3 regions of the Roseateles sp. P5_E8 genome follow, and region 1 is predicted to be linked to each of the others. Evidence: predicted binding sites of a transcription regulator. Region 1 holds the regulator's gene; each other region holds the start of a gene.
The links. The regulator HrcA, encoded in region 1, represses chaperone genes, less so after heat shock. The targets are predictions, from matches to a motif close to TTAGCACTCNNNNNNNNNGAGTGCTAA.
Positions count from the first base shown of each region.

Region 1 (10,325 bases):
CCGCCGGCCGACAGCGCGTACGCCGTGGAGCCGGTGGGCGAGGCGACGATGAGGCCGTCGGCGCGCATGTTGGCGACGAACTGATCGCCCACCGAGACCTTCAGCTCCACCATGCCCGCCGTGCCGCCGCGGCTGACGACAACGTCGTTGAGCGCCAGGCCCGAGAAGATGGATTCGCCATCGCGCAGCACGGCGCCTTCCAGCATCGCGCGCGATTCCACCTCGTAGTCGCCGGCCAGCACGGGCGCCAGCGATTCGCGCCAGCGTTCGATGGGGATGTCGGTGATGAAGCCCAGCCGGCCCTGGTTGATGCCCAGCAGCGGCACGCCATACCGCGCCATCTCGCGGGCGAAACCCAGCATGGTGCCGTCGCCGCCGATGACGACGGCCAGGTCGCAGGCCTTGCCGAGTTCGTCGTGGGAGAGGGCGTCGTAGTCGGTCAGCCCGGTGTTGAGCGCCGTCTCGGCTTCGAGCGACACGTCGAGCCCTTGGCTGCACAAAAAATGGGCAATTTCCTCCAGCACCGGCCTGATGCCCGGCGCCTGATGCTTGCCCACGATGGCGACATGTCTGAAGCGCTCGGCCATGCGGCAAATTACACCACAGGGGTATCGCCTCTCCATCGAGGAAAGGGGGTGTCCATAGAATGCACAGATGCTCGACGAGCGCTCCAAATCCCTGCTGAAAACCCTGGTCGAACGCTATATCGCGGACGGGCAGCCCGTCGGTTCGCGCACGCTGTCCAAGGCCTCGGGCCTGGAACTCAGCGCGGCGACCATCCGCAATGTGATGGCCGACCTGGAAGAACTCGGCCTCATCGCCAGCCCGCACACCAGCGCCGGTCGCATCCCGACGCCGCGTGGCTATCGCCTTTTCGTCGACACGATGCTGACGGCTCAACCCGCCCTCATCGGCGTGGAGACGACCCGCTTGCAGCCCGATCAGCCGCAGCGCGTCATCGCCAGCGCGGCGCAGATGCTGTCCAACCTGTCCAGCTTCGTCGGGGTAGTCACTTCACCCAGGAAGCCCAGCGTCTTTCATCACATCGAGTTCCTGCGCCTGGGCGAACGCCGCGTCCTCGTCATCCTCGTCTCGCCGGACGGCGACGTGCAGAACCGCGTCATCTTCACGGCTCAGGACCTCAGCCAGGGCGAACTGGCCGAGGCCAGCAACCGCCTGAACGCCGGCTACGCGGGCCTGACGCTGGAGGGCGTGCGCGAACGCCTGCGCAGCGAGGTGGACGAACTGCGCGGTGAGATCGCCCAGTTGATGAGCGCGGCGGTGAAGGTCGGTACCGAGGCCATGGAGCAGCAGGACGAACAGGTCGTCGTCTCCGGCGAACGCAACCTGCTGACCGTGCAGGACTTCAGCCACGACATGGGCAGCCTGCGCCGCCTCTTCGACCTCTTCGAGCAGAAGACGCAGCTGATGCGCCTGCTGGACACGTCCAGCCGCGCTGAGGGCGTGCGCATCTACATCGGCGGCGAGAGCAAGGTCGTGCCCTACGAGGAGCTGTCCATCGTGTCGGCGCCCTACGAGGTGGACGGTCAGGTCGTCGGCACGCTTGGCGTCATCGGCCCCACGCGCATGGCCTACGACCGCATGATCCAGATCGTCGACATCACGTCGCGCATGGTGGGGCAGGCGCTCTCGCAACGCTGATTACGCCGCTCAGACGACCACTAGAATCCGCGCCTTCCGGGAGATTTCCCAGGGGCCGTTAGCTCAGTTGGTCAGAGCAGAGGACTCATAATCCTTTGGTCGTTGGTTCAAGTCCAACACGGCCTACCAAACTCCCCGTTTGGTATTTACAGCCTGCGCGACGCAGGCTGCAGCGCGAAAGCCAGTTTTGCGCAGGCGTAACAGCCGCCCAGCCCTCCTACAAGTTGGCAACTGCAAGGGTTTTGACTGGTATTCCCGTTGATGGTGAGCTTTTATCGGTGGCTATCATTTATTGGTTATCCGATTGGCCCCTTTCCTTCCATCCCGCCTGGTCCATCTTTCGCCAGCGTGAGGTACGAGTCGCTACCGACGCATGCGTGAATCGATCCTCCTGTTTCTCCGCGCGAACCGTCGGCACCTGCTGGATTTAGGGCTGGCGAGCCTGCTGGTCAACGCTTTCGTGTTGACGCTGCCGCTGTTCTCGATGCTGGTCTACGACAAGGCCGTCGGCAACGAGTTGCACGAGACGCTGTGGGCGCTGGCGCTGGGCATGGTGCTGCTGTTCGCGCTGGAGCTGGTGCTGCGCTTCTCCCGCGTGATGCTGGTGGAGCATGCCGGCGCGCGTTGGGACATGCATCTGGACGAGCGCCTGCTGCGCGGCGTGCTGGCCGCGCCGGCCTCCAAGCCGCTGGCGGTGGGCACGCTGCTGGCGCGCTACCGCGAGCTGGGCTCCACACGGGACGTGCTGTCCGCCCAGTTCCTGCTGCCGCTGGCCGACGTGCCGTTTGCACTGATCTTCGCCATCGTGCTGGCCGTCATCGCCGGCCCGCTGGTGCTGATTCCGCTTGGCTTTGGCGCGCTGCTGTTGCTGACGGGCGGCGTGCTGCAGGCCGCCGCCGCGCGCCGTTCGCGGGTGGCGACGCAGGCGTCGGGCACCAAACTGTCGTGGCTGGTGGATGTGCTGATGGCGCGCGAAAGCCTCATGTCCGTCGCCGCCGCGCGCGTGGCCGAGGGCGGCCTGCGCGAGCCCTCGGCCATCTCGGCGCGGGCGGCGGCGCGGGCGCGCGTGTGGCAGCAGGTCAGCCAGCAGTTGCTGCCGGTGGGCATGTCGGCCTGCACGGTGCTGACGCTGGTGGCCGGCGTCTACCGCATCGAAGCCCAGGCGCTCAGCGTCGGCGGGCTCATCTCCACGACGATGCTGGGCGGCCGCCTGGTCAGCTCGATCTGCCTGTTTGCGCCGGTGGTGCTGCGCTGGCAGGAATTCATGCGCGCGCTGCGCGACATGGGCCAGACCGTGGCGCTGGACGCGGCGACGCTGCCCGACCGCGAGCTGGGTGGCCCGCTCGGGGTTGCAGCGGCCGAAGGCGTGCGCCTGGGCGGCGTCGGCTTTGCCTACCCGGACCGGCCGCCCGTGCTGGCCGACCTGAACGTGACGTTGAAGCCGGGCGAGCTGGTTGCCGTGGTGGGCAGCTCGGGTGCCGGCAAGTCGACGTTGTTGAAGCTGCTGGCAGGCCATGTCGTGCCGACCTCGGGGCAGTACGCGCTCGGCGGTCGCGTCGTGCAGGACGACCTGACCCGCCGCTGGCTGGCCGGTGCCGTGGCCTACAAGCCGCAGGAGCCGGGCTTCCTGGCCGGCGCGTTGCAGGACGTGGTGGCGCCCGGTGAGGGCGGCAGCCGCGAGGCCGAGCTGCTGCGCACGCTGCGCGTCGCCGGCCTGGGTCCGCAGCTGGACCGTGGCGAGCTGGGCCTGAACACCGAGCTGGGCTCCAACGGCGCCGGGCTGTCGGGCGGCCAGCGGCAGATGCTGGCCCTGGCGCGCGTGCTGCACCAGATGTCCGACCTGGTGCTGCTGGACGAGCCCACGCTGGGCCTGGACCGCCAGGCCCAGGAAGGTTTTCTCGCGGCGCTGCCCAGCTGGCGCGACGGGCGCTGCGTCGTCGTCGCTACGCACAGTGCCGAGCTGATCCAGATCTGCGACCGCGTGCTGGTGCTGGAGCGTGGGCGCCTGGTGGCCGACGCGCCGCCGCAGCGGCTGCTGGCGCCCGGCTCGGTGACACCGCGGACGCCCGCGCCGCGCGCGACGTCTGCCTGAAGGAATGCGTCAAATGTCTTTCTCCCCGCGTCGCCTGAGCAGCCTGCTGCTGCTCTGCCTGGCGCCAACCTGGGCCGCCGCTCAAGCCGAGCCGCCCGCTGCGGCGGCCTCGGCCGTTGAAACGGCCAAGCCTCGCGTCGCCAGCCTGCAACTGCTGCTCGGCATGCCGCCCGTGCTGCCGCTGACCGGCACCGGCCCGGCGCTGTCGCTCGGCGATGCGTTGCAGCTGGCTTGGCAGAACAGCCCCGAAGTGGCCGCCGCGCGCTACCGGGCGCTGAGCTTCGACTACACCCGCAAGGCCGCGCGCGGTGCGCTGCTGCCCAAGTTGGAAACGCGCTTCTCCGTCGGCCGTGGCCACCTGGAAACGCCGGACCGCAAGGACAACCTGCTGCGCAGCGACAACTCCGCCGTGCTCAGCCAGGCGCTGGTGGACGAGAGCGCGCGCCACGAATGGACGCGCCAGGAGCTGCTGGCTGCCTCGGCTGAGATCCAGCAGGCCGGCGTCGAGTCGCAGACGCTGCTGGACACCGGCAGCGCATGGTTCGCCGTGCTGCAGCAGCGCGTCGGCGTGGAGCTGGGCCAGGGCTACGAGAAGGAGTTGAACGAGCTGCTGCGCTACATCAGCGACCGCGTGGCCGCCGGTGGCGCCAGCCCGGCGGAGCGCGAACGCATCACGGCGCGCGTGGCCAACGTGCGCTCCGGCCTGGCCGACTCGCGCGCGGCGCTGGCGGCGGCGCTGCGCAACTTCCAGCGCCTGTCGTCGGTGACGCCCTTTGGCCTGGCGCTGGATGCGCCCATGGACCTCTATCTGCCGAGCGACGCGGAAGCTGCGCTGACCGAGGCCGACGGCGCCAACGCCGAGATCCTGGCGTCGCGGCTGGAGCAGCAGGCTGCGGAGTCCGAGCGCAAGGGCAACCGCGCCGCCTTCCTCCCGCGCGTGGCGCTGGAGCTGACGCACTCGCAGACCCGCAACGCCGCCGGCAGCGAGGCCCAGCAGCGCGACAGCAAGGCCATGGTCGTCATGACGTTGCCGCTGCTCAACGGCGGCGCCGACTACTCGCGCATGAAGGCCGCCGAGGCGCGCCGCAGCGAGCTGGAGGCGCGCGGCGAGGGCGTGCGCCGCCGCGTCGTGCAGGACCTGGAGACCAGCTACGCCAACCTCGGCGCGGCGACCGAGCGCTTCGCCTCCGTGCGCGACGAGCTGGAGGCCAATCGCAAGGTCGTCGACGCCTTCCGCGCCCAGCTCACCGGCGGCAACCGCCAGCTGCTGGACGTGCTGGACGCCTACCAGCGCCTGCACCAGAGCCGCCTGGACATCGTGCAGGTCGTCGTCAGCGCCGCCCAGAACGAGTGGCGCATTGCCCATTTGACCGGCGCTCTGCGCACGGTCATCGCGAGGTAATCCGATGTCAGGCGGCGGCAAAGGCGGCGGTGGGGATTTCTGGCCAGGCTTCGTGGATGCGCTGACCAATGTGGTCATCGCGATGGTGTTCGTCATCGTCGTGCTGGCGATCGCGCTGAGCTTCTCGGCGCAGATGCTGGCCAAGCGCATGGCGGCCAAGATCGCCGAGCAGCAGGCCGAGCTGGGCAAGGCGCGGCAGGTTGTCATCGCGCCGGCCGCTGAGAAGGAGCGGCCCGTGACCGGTGCACCCCTCGTCGACACGAAGGCGCCGCAGCGCACCCGCATCGCCGTGGCCGGCAACGAGGCCGCGCTCGCCGCGAGTGCGGCCAGCGCCAAGGTCAAGCCGGCGGAGCACTATCTGCAATTGGACTTCGCGCCGGGCGCCCTGACCGTCGATGCCGCCGCCGCCAAGGCGCTGGGCGACGCGCTCGCGCCCTTGAAGCAGCGCCTGGCCGAATCGCCCACCTTGCGGCTGGAGGTCGTCGCCATCGGCCCGGAAATCCACCTCAGCGAGAACCAGCGCGCCGCATTCATCCGCGCGATGGCCGTTCGCAACGAGCTGCTGGGCCAGGGCATCGCGGGCGACCGCATCGTCACGCGCATCGACATGAATGCCAGCGCGCCGCAGGCGGCCGTCGCCGTGCGCCTGGGAGAGAAGCCATGACGACAGCAGCCACCGCAGCAGCGACGCGCGACGTCCCCGTGGACCTGCTGCTCTCCTACTTCGACAACACGCTCGGCCAGACCCGCCGCCTGCGCCGCCCGCGTGCGCTGATCTATGCGACGACGGTCGTCATCGCCGCGCTGGGGCTGTGGACGGCGCTCGCCAACGTCGACCTGGTCGTGCACACGCAGGGCCGCATCGTGCCCTCGGGCAAGCAGCAGCTGGTGCAGCATCTGGAAGGCGGCATCCTGTCCAAGGTCTTTGTGCACGAGGGTGACACGGTGACGGCCGGCCAGCCCCTCGTCGCCGTGTCGGACCTGCAGGCCAATTCATCCCGCGCCGAGAAGAGCGCGCGGCTGACAGGCATGGCGGCCCGCGTGGCACGCCTGGATGCCGAGGCCAGCGGCGCGCCGCGCTTCCTGCCACCGGCCGGCGCGGCGGCGAACGACCCGGCCGTGCGCGCCGAGTCGGAGTCTTTTGCCGCCCGCACCGCCAAGCTGGCGCAGACCACCCGCGTGCTGGACGAGCAGGCCACGCAGCGCCGCCAGGAGGCCGCCGAGGCCGCCGCGCGCGGCAAGGGCCTGCGCGCGGAGCTGGAGGTGGCGCGCTCCCAGCTGAGCCTGGTGCAGAACATGGTCAACCGCAACGCCGGCTCGCAGAGCGAACTGCTCGATGCGCGCGGCCGCGTCGAGCGGCTGACGACGCAGATCGCCGAGAGCGAGGCCTCGCTGCCGCGCCTGGCCGCCGCCGCCGCCGAGCTGGCCGCCCGCAAGGCCGAGGTGGTCGCCCAGTTCCACAGCGAGGCCCGCACCGCGCTGAGCGACGCGCGCGTGGAACTGCGTCGGCTGGAGGAAGACATCAAGACCGAGAACGACCGCGTGCGCCGCACGGTGTTGACGGCGCCCGTGGCCGGCATCGTCAACAAGCTGGCCAGCAACACGGTGGGCGGCGTCGTCAAGCCCGGCGAGACGCTGCTGGAGCTGACGCCGCAGGACGACGCCCTCGTCGTCGAGACCCGTGCCTCGCCCGCCGAGCGCGGCACGCTGCGCGTCGGCCTGCCGACGCGCGTCAAGGTCGCGGCCTTCGACTACACGACCTACGGCACGCTGGAAGCGCGCGTCACCGAGATCAGCGCCGACAGCCTCGTCGACGAACGCGGCGAGCGCTATTTCCGCGTCGTGTCCGCCGTGGACCCCGCCAGCGCCAAGCGCTTTGCGCAGCCGCTGGGCCCGGGCATGAGCGTCAGCGCCGACGTCGTCACGGGCCGTCGCACCGTTTTGCAATACCTGCTGTCGCCGATTCGCGGCATGGCCGACACCGCCTTGCGGGATCGCAAATGAGTTCAAGGAATTTCCAATGAGCGACACCCACACCGCCGTCGTGTCCGAGCCGCTGCTGCCGCGCGGGCCGAAGGGGCGCGACCACGGCATCGGCGCCCGGCACGTCTTCTTCGTGGCGCTGCCGCTGCTGGCCATGCTGGCCGGCGCGGCGTCGATGTGGCACTTCGTGTCCTTCGCCATCATGGCCAACCCCGTCCTCAACGGCCTGATCATTGCCGTGCTGTGCTGGGGCATGTGGACCATGGTGGGCCACTTGCTGGAGCTGTTCGGCGAGGACCGCGTCTTCCGCGCCGGCATGCGCTGGCTGCAGGACGGCGACGCCAGCGGCGAGCAGCATCCGCGCCTGGGGCCGCCGGCCTTCGTGACCGGCATGCTGGACCGGCTGCAGAAGCTCGGCCTCGGCCACCAGGTCTACATCCACAGCTCGGCGATGGAGCCCGAGATCGAGGCGCTGGAGCAGTACCTCAACAAGCGCCAGGAGCTGAGCCAGTTCCTCGTCGGCCTGATGGTGGGCCTGGGCCTGCTGGGCACCTTCGTCGGCCTGCTGGAGACGCTGGTCGAGACCTCCAACCTCATCGGCACCATCGCCAAGGGCGCGGGAGGCGGTGGCGACATGGAGGGCGAGTTCGTCAAGATCGTTGGCGGTCTGCAAAAGCCGCTGTCTGCGATGGGCACCGCCTTCTCGGCGTCCATGTTCGGCCTGGTGGGCTCCATCGTGCTGGGCTTCCAGATGGTGGCCGTGCGCAAGGCCGCCACCGACCTCATCGAGACGGTGCGCGGCAATGTGCTGTCGCTGGCCGAGAAGAGCAGCGTCAACGAGAACGTCGAGATCAGCGAGCGCTTCCTGGCGACATTGCTGGCCGACATCCTGGAGCAGCACCGCGCGTCCACCACCGGCCTGGCCGACGTCGTGGCGCGGCTCGACCAACTGGTGCCGCAGGTCGCGCAGATGGCCGGCGCCTCGGCGCGCCTGACCGAGAGGCTGGAAAGCCAGGAGGCCGTGCTGGAGCGCACCACGGCCACCGTCGGCGGCGTGGGCGACGTGGTGCCGGCGATGGCGCGGCTGGCCAACGCGGCCGAGGGCATGCTGCAGGAGAGCGGTTCGTCCAACGAGCGCGTCGGCCGCATGCTGGACTTCCTGCCCGCGCAAGAGGCCTTGGTCGTCAACGTGAAGCTGGCGCTGACGCGTGTGGAAAGCCTGGAGCGCGAGATCGGCGCGCTGACGGCGTCCAACGAAGGCCTCAAGGACGAGGTGCTGCAACAGGCCGCCCTCGTCAAGCGCATGGACTCGACGCTATGGAACCTGGAGAAAGACCAGCTCCGCGACGCGTTGTCCGACGGCAAGGGGCCGCGCACATGAGCCAGCACATGGACAAGCTCCGCGCCGCCGCAGGTGGCCGGCTGCAACTGCCGTCGGTGCCGCGCGTCGTGCGCCGCCTCATCAGCCAGCTGCGCGACCCCGGCGCGTCCATCGCCCTGGTGGTGGACGAACTGGAGCAGGAGCCCCAGCTCGCCGCACGCACGCTGCGCATCGCCAATTCACCCTACTACAGCGGTCGCCGCAGCCTGGCGAGCCTGAAGGACGCCGTCGCCATCATCGGCACGGACACGCTGCGCACGCTCGTCATCAGCGGCGGGCTGGAGGCCGTGTTCGTCGCGGTGCCGGGCGTCAACCTGCGCCAGTTCTGGCTGGACGCTACGCTCACCGCCAAGGCCGCGCGCAGCCTGGCTCGGCTGGCCGGCGCGGATGCCGAAGCCGCCTTCCTGGCCGGCCTGCTGCACAACGTGGGCCACCTCATCCTCTGCCAGGCCTTCCCGGAGACCTTGCCCGGCGTGCTGGCCGGGTCGCGCCACGCGCGCGGCCGGGTGCTGGCGGCGCTGGAGCACGAGGCCTGCGGCCTGGACCACGCCCAGGTCAGCGCCGCCTGGCTGGATGAACTCGGCTTCCCGACCGCCGTGGTGGAGGCCGTCGCCCATCACCTGGACGCCAATCCGGCGCCCGGCACGCTGGCACCGGTGCTGGCCCTGGCCACGCAGGTGGCCGCCTCCATCGAGGCCGGCGACAACGCTCAGCGCGCCTTGCACAAGCTGGACGCCAGCCTCGTGGCGGCGGCTTCGCTGGTGGCTGAGAACCTGGACGAGCGCTTCGGGCCGCAGTACGAGCAGATCGCGGCGGGGGGCGAGGCGTGAGCATAGGGAGCGCCACGCAGCGAGCCGCAGGCGCGGTGGCGGGCGGCTTCACGCTGTCGGCCATTGGCAACTGGTGGCTGCTGCATGGCGCGTTGACGCCGACCCAGTTCGGCTGGCTGCTCGTCATCCATGGCGTGGCGGCAGTCGTGACGATGGCGGTACTCCTGTTCGTCTCGCGCTGGTGGCTGCGCGGTGCCGAGCCGCTGATGGGTCAGCTCGACGCCGCAGGCCAGGGCCGCATCGCCGAGCGGCCTCAGGACGGGCCGGTCGAGTGGGCCTCGATGTCGCGCACCATCAATGTCGCGCTGACCCGCATCAAGGCGCAGCTGGACGACCGCGACCACCGCCTGGGCGTGCTGCATGCCGAGATCTCGGTCGACCCGGTGACCGGCCTGGCCGCGCGCGCCCAGTTCATGGACCGCTTGGCCACGCTGCTGCGCGACCCGGATGAAGAAGCCACCGGCGGCATGGTGCTGCTGCGCGTGGACGACCTGGCCGGCCTGAACCAGCGCGCCGGCCGCGAGCGCGCGGACGAGCTGCTCAAGCAGGTGGCCACGCTGCTGCGCACGCGGGCGCTGAGGATGGACGAAGCGGGCGGCGTGGTGGCGCGGCTGAACGGCGCGGACTTCGGCGTGCTGGTGCCGCGCGTGCCGCCCGACGCGCTGGACGCCTGGACGCGTGAGCTGGCCGATGCGCTGCACGGGCTCAAGCAGCGCGAGCTGACCGACCGGCCGCGCGTGGGCTGGCTGGCGGCCAGCGCCTTCCATGGCGGCGAGACGATTGGCGCGGTGATGTCCCGCGTGGACCGGGCGCTGCAGTCCAGCGAGGGTGGCGACACGCCCTGGATGATGGCGCGTGCCAGCCGATCCGGCCCGACGGTGTCGCTGGCGCAGTGGCGCAGCCTCATCGACGAGGCCCTCCTGACCGGCCGCGTCGACCTCAGCGTGGCGCCGGTTGCCGCGGCGGATGGCGCCG
Region 1 is NZ_JBGCUM010000003.1:95,519-105,843, reverse strand. It holds gene ACXRVZ_RS02850 (NAD kinase) at 1-587, opposite strand, end outside; gene hrcA (heat-inducible transcriptional repressor HrcA) at 655-1,662, shown strand; tRNA gene ACXRVZ_RS02840 (tRNA-Ile) at 1,715-1,791, shown strand; gene ACXRVZ_RS02835 (ATP-binding cassette domain-containing protein) at 2,036-3,754, shown strand; gene ACXRVZ_RS02830 (TolC family protein) at 3,768-5,156, shown strand; gene ACXRVZ_RS02825 (hypothetical protein) at 5,209-5,820, shown strand; gene ACXRVZ_RS02820 (HlyD family type I secretion periplasmic adaptor subunit) at 5,817-7,160, shown strand; gene ACXRVZ_RS02815 (hypothetical protein) at 7,177-8,520, shown strand; gene ACXRVZ_RS02810 (HDOD domain-containing protein) at 8,529-9,350, shown strand; gene ACXRVZ_RS02805 (EAL domain-containing protein) at 9,347-10,325, shown strand, end outside.

Region 2 (3,369 bases), on a different contig from region 1:
CCATGCCGCCGGTGCTGGGCTGGGCCGCATTGCGCGGCGACCTGGGCCCCGAGCCTTGGCTGCTCTGCCTCATCATCTTCCTGTGGACGCCGCCGCACTTCTGGGCGCTGGCCCTCTACCGCGCCGAGGACTACGCCCGCGCCGGCCTGCCGATGCTGCCCGTCACGCATGGCAACGACTACACCCGCCTGCAGATCCTGCTCTACACCTGGGTGCTGTTCGCTGCCACGCTGCTGCCCTTCCTGACCGGCATGAGCGGCTGGTTCTACCTCGTCAGCGCGGTGCTGCTGGGCCTGGGCTTCTGCGGCTATGCCTTCCGGCTCTGGCGCTCGTATTCGGAGATGCTCGCGCGGCGGACCTTCTGGTTCTCCATCTGGCATCTGTCGCTGCTGTTTGCGGCCCTCTTGATCGACCACTACATCGCATGAGCACCCGCCGCCTCGCCCTTTCCCTGCTGGTCGCCCTGACCCTGGCCGGCTGCCAGAAGGCTGCCTCCGACCAACCCGCCTTCAAAGGTATCGACCTGACCGGCGCCGAGTACGCCAGGCAGCTCAACCTGACCGACCAGGACGGCCGCGCCCGCTCGCTGGCCGACTTCAAGGGCAAGGTGCTGGTGATCTTCTTTGGCTACACGCAATGCCCCGACGTCTGCCCGACGACGATGATGGAAGTCGCCGAGGTCAAGAAGTCCCTGGGTGCCGACGGCGACAAGGTGCAGGGCATCTTCGTCACCGTCGATCCGGAGCGCGACACGGCGGCGCTGCTGAAGGCCTACCTCGGCAGTTTCGATCCCAGCTTCGTTGGCCTGCGCGGCAGCGAGGAGCAGACCAAGGCGGCCGCCAAGGAGTTCAAGGTCTTCTACGCCAAGGTGCCGGGCAAGACGCCGGAGACCTACACGATGGACCACACTGCGGCGAGCTTCATCCTCGACACCGAGGGCCGCGTGCGCGTCTATGTCCGCTACGGTGCCGGCGCCCAGCCGCTGGCTGACGACATCAAGCTGCTGCTGGCCGAAGCCCAGGCCAGGAAATGACTAAGGCCCCGAAAGGGGCCTTTGCTTGTCAGGCGCAGAAGAAGCTCAGGCCGCTTCGGTCAGCGCCTTCTTCATCTTCTTCATCGCCGCCACCTCGATCTGGCGGATGCGCTCGGCGGACACGCCGTATTCGGCGGCCAGCTCGTGCAGCGTCATGCCGCCGGACGAATCGTCGTTCACCTTCAGCCAGCGCTCCTCGACGATGCGACGGCTGCGCGGGTCCAGCACGTCCAGCGCGCGGTGGATGCCGTTGCCGGCCAGCTCGTCACGCGAGCGGGCCTCGATGACGCGGGTGGGCTCATGGCTGTCGTCGGCCAGGTAGGCGATGGGCGCGAAGCTCTCGCCTTCGTCGTCGGTCAGCGGCTCCAGCGCCACGTCGCCGCCGGACATGCGCGTCTGCATCTCCAGCACTTCCTCGCGCTTGACGTTCAGCGTGCTGGCGACGTGCGCAATCTCGGCCTCGCTCAGCGTGTTGCGGTGGGTCTGGCCATCGGCCTGATCCGCCTTCATCGAGTGCTTCATCGAGCGCAGGTTGAAGAACAGCTTGCGCTGGGCCTTGGTCGTGGCGACCTTGACCATGCGCCAGTTCTTCAGGATGTACTCATGCATCTCGGCCTTGATCCAGTGCATGGCGTAGCTCACCAGGCGCACGCCCTGGTCGGGGTCAAAGCGCTTGACGGCCTTCATCAGGCCGACGTTGCCTTCCTGGATCAGGTCGCCCTGGGGCAGGCCGTAGCCGACGTACTGGCGCGAGATGGACACGACCAGGCGCAGATGCGACAGCACCATGCGGCCGGCGGCTTCCACATCGCCCTTGTCGCGCAGGCTGCGCGCGGCGGAGGATTCTTCCTCCGCGGTCAGCAGCGGCAGGCGGTTGACGGCGGAGATGTACGCGTCCAGATTGCCCAGCGAGGGCACCATGGCCCAGGGGCTGCGAACGGCAATGGCGGAAGAAGCAGACATCGTCTTGATTCCTAGCTAAACCGCCGCGTGGGATGCGGCGGTGAAGTGGATATTAGCACTCCACCTTGGAGAGTGCTAAGACCGGCGCACCTGGTTATGCAACGCAGTATTTCTGCGGATGAAACAGTTGGCGAACGCTAACTTGCCGGCGGCTGAATTCAATCCACCAGGCCCAGATCCGGGCTTTTGATCATGGCGTCGATGTCCAGCAGGATGAGCATGCGCTCGCCGAGCTTGCCCAGGCCGGTGATGAAACGGGCGTCCAGCGCGGCTGGCACCTCGGGGCGGGGCTTGATCTCGTCGGCGGTCAGCGCCAGCACGTCCGAGACCGAGTCGACGACGATGCCGACGACGCGGCCGCCCACGTTCAGCACGATGACGACGGTGAAGGCGTTGTATTCGCTGGCTTGGCCGAGGCGGATGCGCAGGTCCAGGATGGGCACGATGACGCCGCGCAGGTTGACGACGCCCTTGATGAAGGCCGGCGCGTTGGCCACGCGAGTGGGCGCTTCATAGGAGCGGATCTCCTGCACGCGCAGGATGTCGATGCCGTATTYCTCCTCGCTGATGCGGAAGGTCAGGAACTGGCGGCCGTCGCTGCGGGACTGAGCCTGCAAGGCCTGAGCGCCGGTACTGGGGACGAGGTCGGTGGAGCTCATTGTTGACTGCGCGTAGGGAGTGACCAGCGCCTCATTCTGCACGCTCCGGGGGAGTGACCGGTGCCAACAATTCATCGACGAGGGCCAGCAGCTCGCGCACGTCCAGCGGCTTGGTGAGGTAGTGCCCGGCGCCGGCGGCCTGCGCCAGCGCGATCTGCTCGGGCTGGGCATTGGCCGACACGACGACGACGGGCGGCGGCGTGCTGCCCAGCTCGCGCAGCCGCTTCAGCAGCGTCAGGCCGTCGCCGTCGGGGAGCTGCCAGTCCAGCAGCAGCAGGGCCGGCGGGCGCTCGTGCAGGGCGCGCAGGCCGGCCTCAACCGTCGGCGCCACCTCCAGTTCCAGGCCAGGGCGCTGCTCCAGGATGCCGCGCATGACCTCGGCGTTCAGCGGGTTGTCCTCGACGTAGAGCACACGCCGGTGCGGGCCGGCCTGGGGGGGCGCGGGTTCGGCCTGAGTGGCTTCCGCGATGGCCGGCGTCTGCGCGCTCGCGGCGGGCAGCCTCAGAACGAAGCAGGCGCCGGGGCCCTCAGCGCGATCCAGGGCTTCGGCGCGCAGGCTGCCGCCCATCATCTCGGCCAGGCGCTGGCTGATGACCAGGCCGATGCCGGTCCCGGGCAGGCCGCTGCGCTCGCGGCCCAGGCGGTTGAAGGGCTGGAAGAGCGCGGCGCGCTGCTCGTCGCTCAGGCCCAGGCCCGTGTCGCGCACCGCCACCT
Region 2 is NZ_JBGCUM010000021.1:34,835-38,203, reverse strand. It holds gene cyoE (heme o synthase) at 1-428, shown strand, start outside; gene ACXRVZ_RS14200 (SCO family protein) at 425-1,033, shown strand; gene rpoH (RNA polymerase sigma factor RpoH) at 1,079-1,996, opposite strand; gene ACXRVZ_RS14190 (chemotaxis protein CheW) at 2,155-2,655, opposite strand; gene ACXRVZ_RS14185 (CHASE domain-containing protein) at 2,687-3,369, opposite strand, start outside.
Region 2: the regulator HrcA is predicted to act here: its motif matches at 2,049-2,075, upstream of rpoH (RNA polymerase sigma factor RpoH).

Region 3 (3,369 bases), on a different contig from region 1:
GAGACCGAAGCAGCATTCTGCAGGGCAGTGCGCGTCACCTTGGTCGGGTCCAGGATGCCCATTTCGATCATGTCGCCATAGGTGTCGTTGGCGGCGTTGAAGCCGTAGTTGCCCGAACCGGCCAGCACGGCGGCCACGACGACGGAGGCTTCGCCACCGGCGTTGTAGACGATCTCGCGCAGGGGCGCTTCGATGGCCTTGAGCACCAGCTTGATGCCAGCGTCTTGGTCGGCGTTGTCGCCCTTGATGGCGCCAGCAGCTTGCTTGGCGCGCAGCAGCGCGACGCCGCCACCAGCCACGATGCCTTCTTCAACGGCTGCGCGCGTGGCGTGCAGCGCGTCTTCGACGCGGGCCTTCTTTTCCTTCATCTCGACTTCGGTGGCTGCACCGACCTTGATGACGGCAACACCGCCGGCCAGCTTGGCCACGCGCTCTTGCAGCTTCTCGCGGTCGTAGTCGCTGGTGGCTTCCTCGATCTGGATGCGCACTTGCTTGACGCGGGCTTCGATGTCAGCGGCAGCGCCGGCGCCGTCGATGATGGTGGTGTTTTCCTTGCCCACTTCAACGCGCTTGGCCTGGCCCAGATCAGCCAGCGTGACCTTCTCGAGCGTCAGGCCGACTTCTTCGGCGATGACCTTGCCACCGGTCAGGATGGCGATGTCTTCCAGCATGGCCTTGCGACGGTCACCGAAGCCAGGCGCCTTGACGGCGACGACCTTCAGGATGCCGCGGATGGTGTTGACCACCAGCGTGGCCAGCGCTTCGCCGTCCACGTCTTCCGAGATGATCAGCAGCGGGCGGCCCGACTTGGCGACTTGCTCCAGCGTCGGCAGCAGATCGCGGATGTTGCTGATCTTCTTGTCGTACAGCAGCACGAACGGGTTGTCCAACAGCGCGGCTTGCTTTTCCGGGTTGTTGATGAAGTAGGGCGACAGGTAGCCGCGGTCGAACTGCATGCCTTCGACGACMTCGAGTTCGCTGTCCAGGCTCTTGCCGTCTTCAACGGTGATGACGCCTTCCTTGCCAACCTTGTCCATTGCCTCGGCAATGATGCGGCCCACTTCCACGTCGCTGTTGGCCGAGATCGTGCCGACTTGAGCGATTTCCTTGGAAGTGGTGGTGGCCTTGGAGGCCTTCTTCAGCTCGGCGACCAGGGCAGTGACCGCCTTGTCGATGCCGCGCTTCAGGTCCATCGGGTTCATGCCSGCGGCCACGTACTTCATGCCTTCGCGGACGATGGCTTGCGCCAGGACCGTGGCGGTGGTGGTGCCGTCACCGGCGTTGTCAGACGTCTTGGAAGCGACTTCCTTGACCATCTGCGCGCCCATGTTCTGGAGCTTGTCCTTCAGCTCGATTTCCTTGGCCACGGACACACCGTCCTTGGTCACGGTGGGGGCGCCGAACGAGCGCTCGAGCACCACGTTGCGGCCCTTGGGGCCGAGCGTCACCTTGACCGCATTGGCCAGGATGTTCACGCCTTCAACCATGCGAGCGCGGGCTTCGCCGCCAAAGATCACGTCTTTTGCTGCCATTTGAATTCTCCGAATCTAAATTGGGGTCAGAGTCAATTTCTCGACGCTGTTTTGACGAGGGCGGCGCATCGCGCTATCGCCCTCAGGCCATCACTTCTGGACGATGGCGAAGAGGTCTTCCTCGCGCATGACCAGCAGCTCGTCGCCGTCGACCTTGACGGTCTGGCCCGAGTACTTGCCGAACAGGACGCGGTCGCCGACGGCGACGTTCAGGGTGATGAAATCGCCCTTGTCGTTGCGCTTGCCCGGGCCGACGGCCAGGACTTCGCCCTGGTCGGGCTTCTCYGCGGCGTTGTCAGGGATGAAGATGCCGGAGGCGGTCTTGGTTTCCTGTTCCAGGCGSRMAACGATCACGCGATCGTGCAGGGGGCGCAGCTTCATGGGGTCTCCTTCAGAGGTGGGACTGAGGCGGTCGCCGCGCCTTGACGCGGCAGCCGCCAAAAAAACAGGGCCGAAGGTTCGACCCGATTTCGTTAGCACTCGAATGCTTAGAGTGCTAGCAGCCTTGCATTATAGGGACGCAAGATGGCGTTTCAAGGGGGTGGCGGGCTTCAGTTCGCCTGCCCGCCGGTGGCCGGGCTCAGGTCTTCAGCCCGTCCAGCAGCGCCTGCCAGGCAGACTTGGCCTGCCCGTCCGACTGGCGCAGGCCCAGCGAGCAGAGATAGGCGCGGAAGCTGGCGGAGTCGCTGAACTGGTAGTGCACGGCGAGGTCGGCGCAGGTTTGCGTGGTGAAGTCGTGGAGCAGGAAGACGTTCAGATAAGGGATGCGACCGTCGGCCGCCCGCCAGGCGGCGGCAAGTTCGCGGAAGAAGGCGGCCTGCATGGCCTGCGAGCTGAGGTTGAGGCTCGATGACGGAAACCCCGCCTCCTGGAAGACCAGCGGCCGGGTGCCGGCGAAGGTCAGCAGGCGGCGCACCTCGGCGCCGACACCCGCCGGATCGCGCACCGTGATCGTGCCGTTGGCGTCGAAACGTATGGGGTAGTAGGTGAGCATCACCACGTCGGCGCCGGCGTTGTTCAGCCCGGCCAGCAGGTCGGCGTTGGCCCCCAGCACGCCATCGGCGGTGCCGGTGACGCCCACCTTGAGGCGCGCGTCCAGCGTGCGGGCGTAGCTGGCCGCGTCCCTGAAGAAGGCGGTGTAGGCGGCCAGTTCGGCGGGATGCGCGGCCAGGTAGATATCGACCTCGTTGCCAAGCGCCAGGTACTGGATGCGCCCGACGTTCAGGCCGACAACGCGGTCCAGCAGTGCGCGAAACCGTTGCTTGACGACCGGGTCGTCGAAGGCGCGGCCGACGAGGTCAGCGGGCAGGTCGCGGTAGAGCGTGTTGATGGGTTGCAGCCCGACGTACTGGACCAGGGACAGGCGTGCCGCGCGATCCAGCGCGCTGCCGATCTCGGCGAGCTTGGCGGCGTCATAGTTGCCGGCGCTGGGCTCCAGCGCACCCCAGCTGAAATTGATCTGCTGGCCCCGGGCGCCGGTGCTGTACGCGAGGTCCATCGCGCTGGCCAGGGCCGCAGCAAGAGCCGTCGTTGTCGGCGGCGTGGGCACGAGCTGCGGATTGGTGGTGATGGACAGCACGCCGGGCAACGCCACCACGGGTGGCACGGGCGGTGGGCTGTCTGCCGCGCCACCACCGCCCCCGCCGCAGGCTGCGAGCAGCAGCGAGGCGGTCAGCGCAAGGCCGCGAAGGCCCGTCATCAGTGTGCCGCGCATGACTGCCTGGGGAGTGAAACGATACGCAGATCGTAGTTGGATGAGACGGCTCAAAGGGGCCCCAGCACGAGTTCCGGGAAGTAAGGTCTGCTGCGAAAAAGCAGTGGCATCTGGGACCTGTAG
Region 3 is NZ_JBGCUM010000006.1:2,695-6,063, forward strand. It holds gene groL (chaperonin GroEL) at 1-1,532, opposite strand, end outside; gene ACXRVZ_RS04905 (co-chaperone GroES) at 1,623-1,913, opposite strand; gene ACXRVZ_RS04910 (hypothetical protein) at 2,113-3,231, opposite strand; gene ACXRVZ_RS04915 (PIG-L deacetylase family protein) at 3,297-3,369, opposite strand, start outside.
Region 3: the regulator HrcA is predicted to act here: its motif matches at 2,006-2,032, upstream of ACXRVZ_RS04905 (co-chaperone GroES).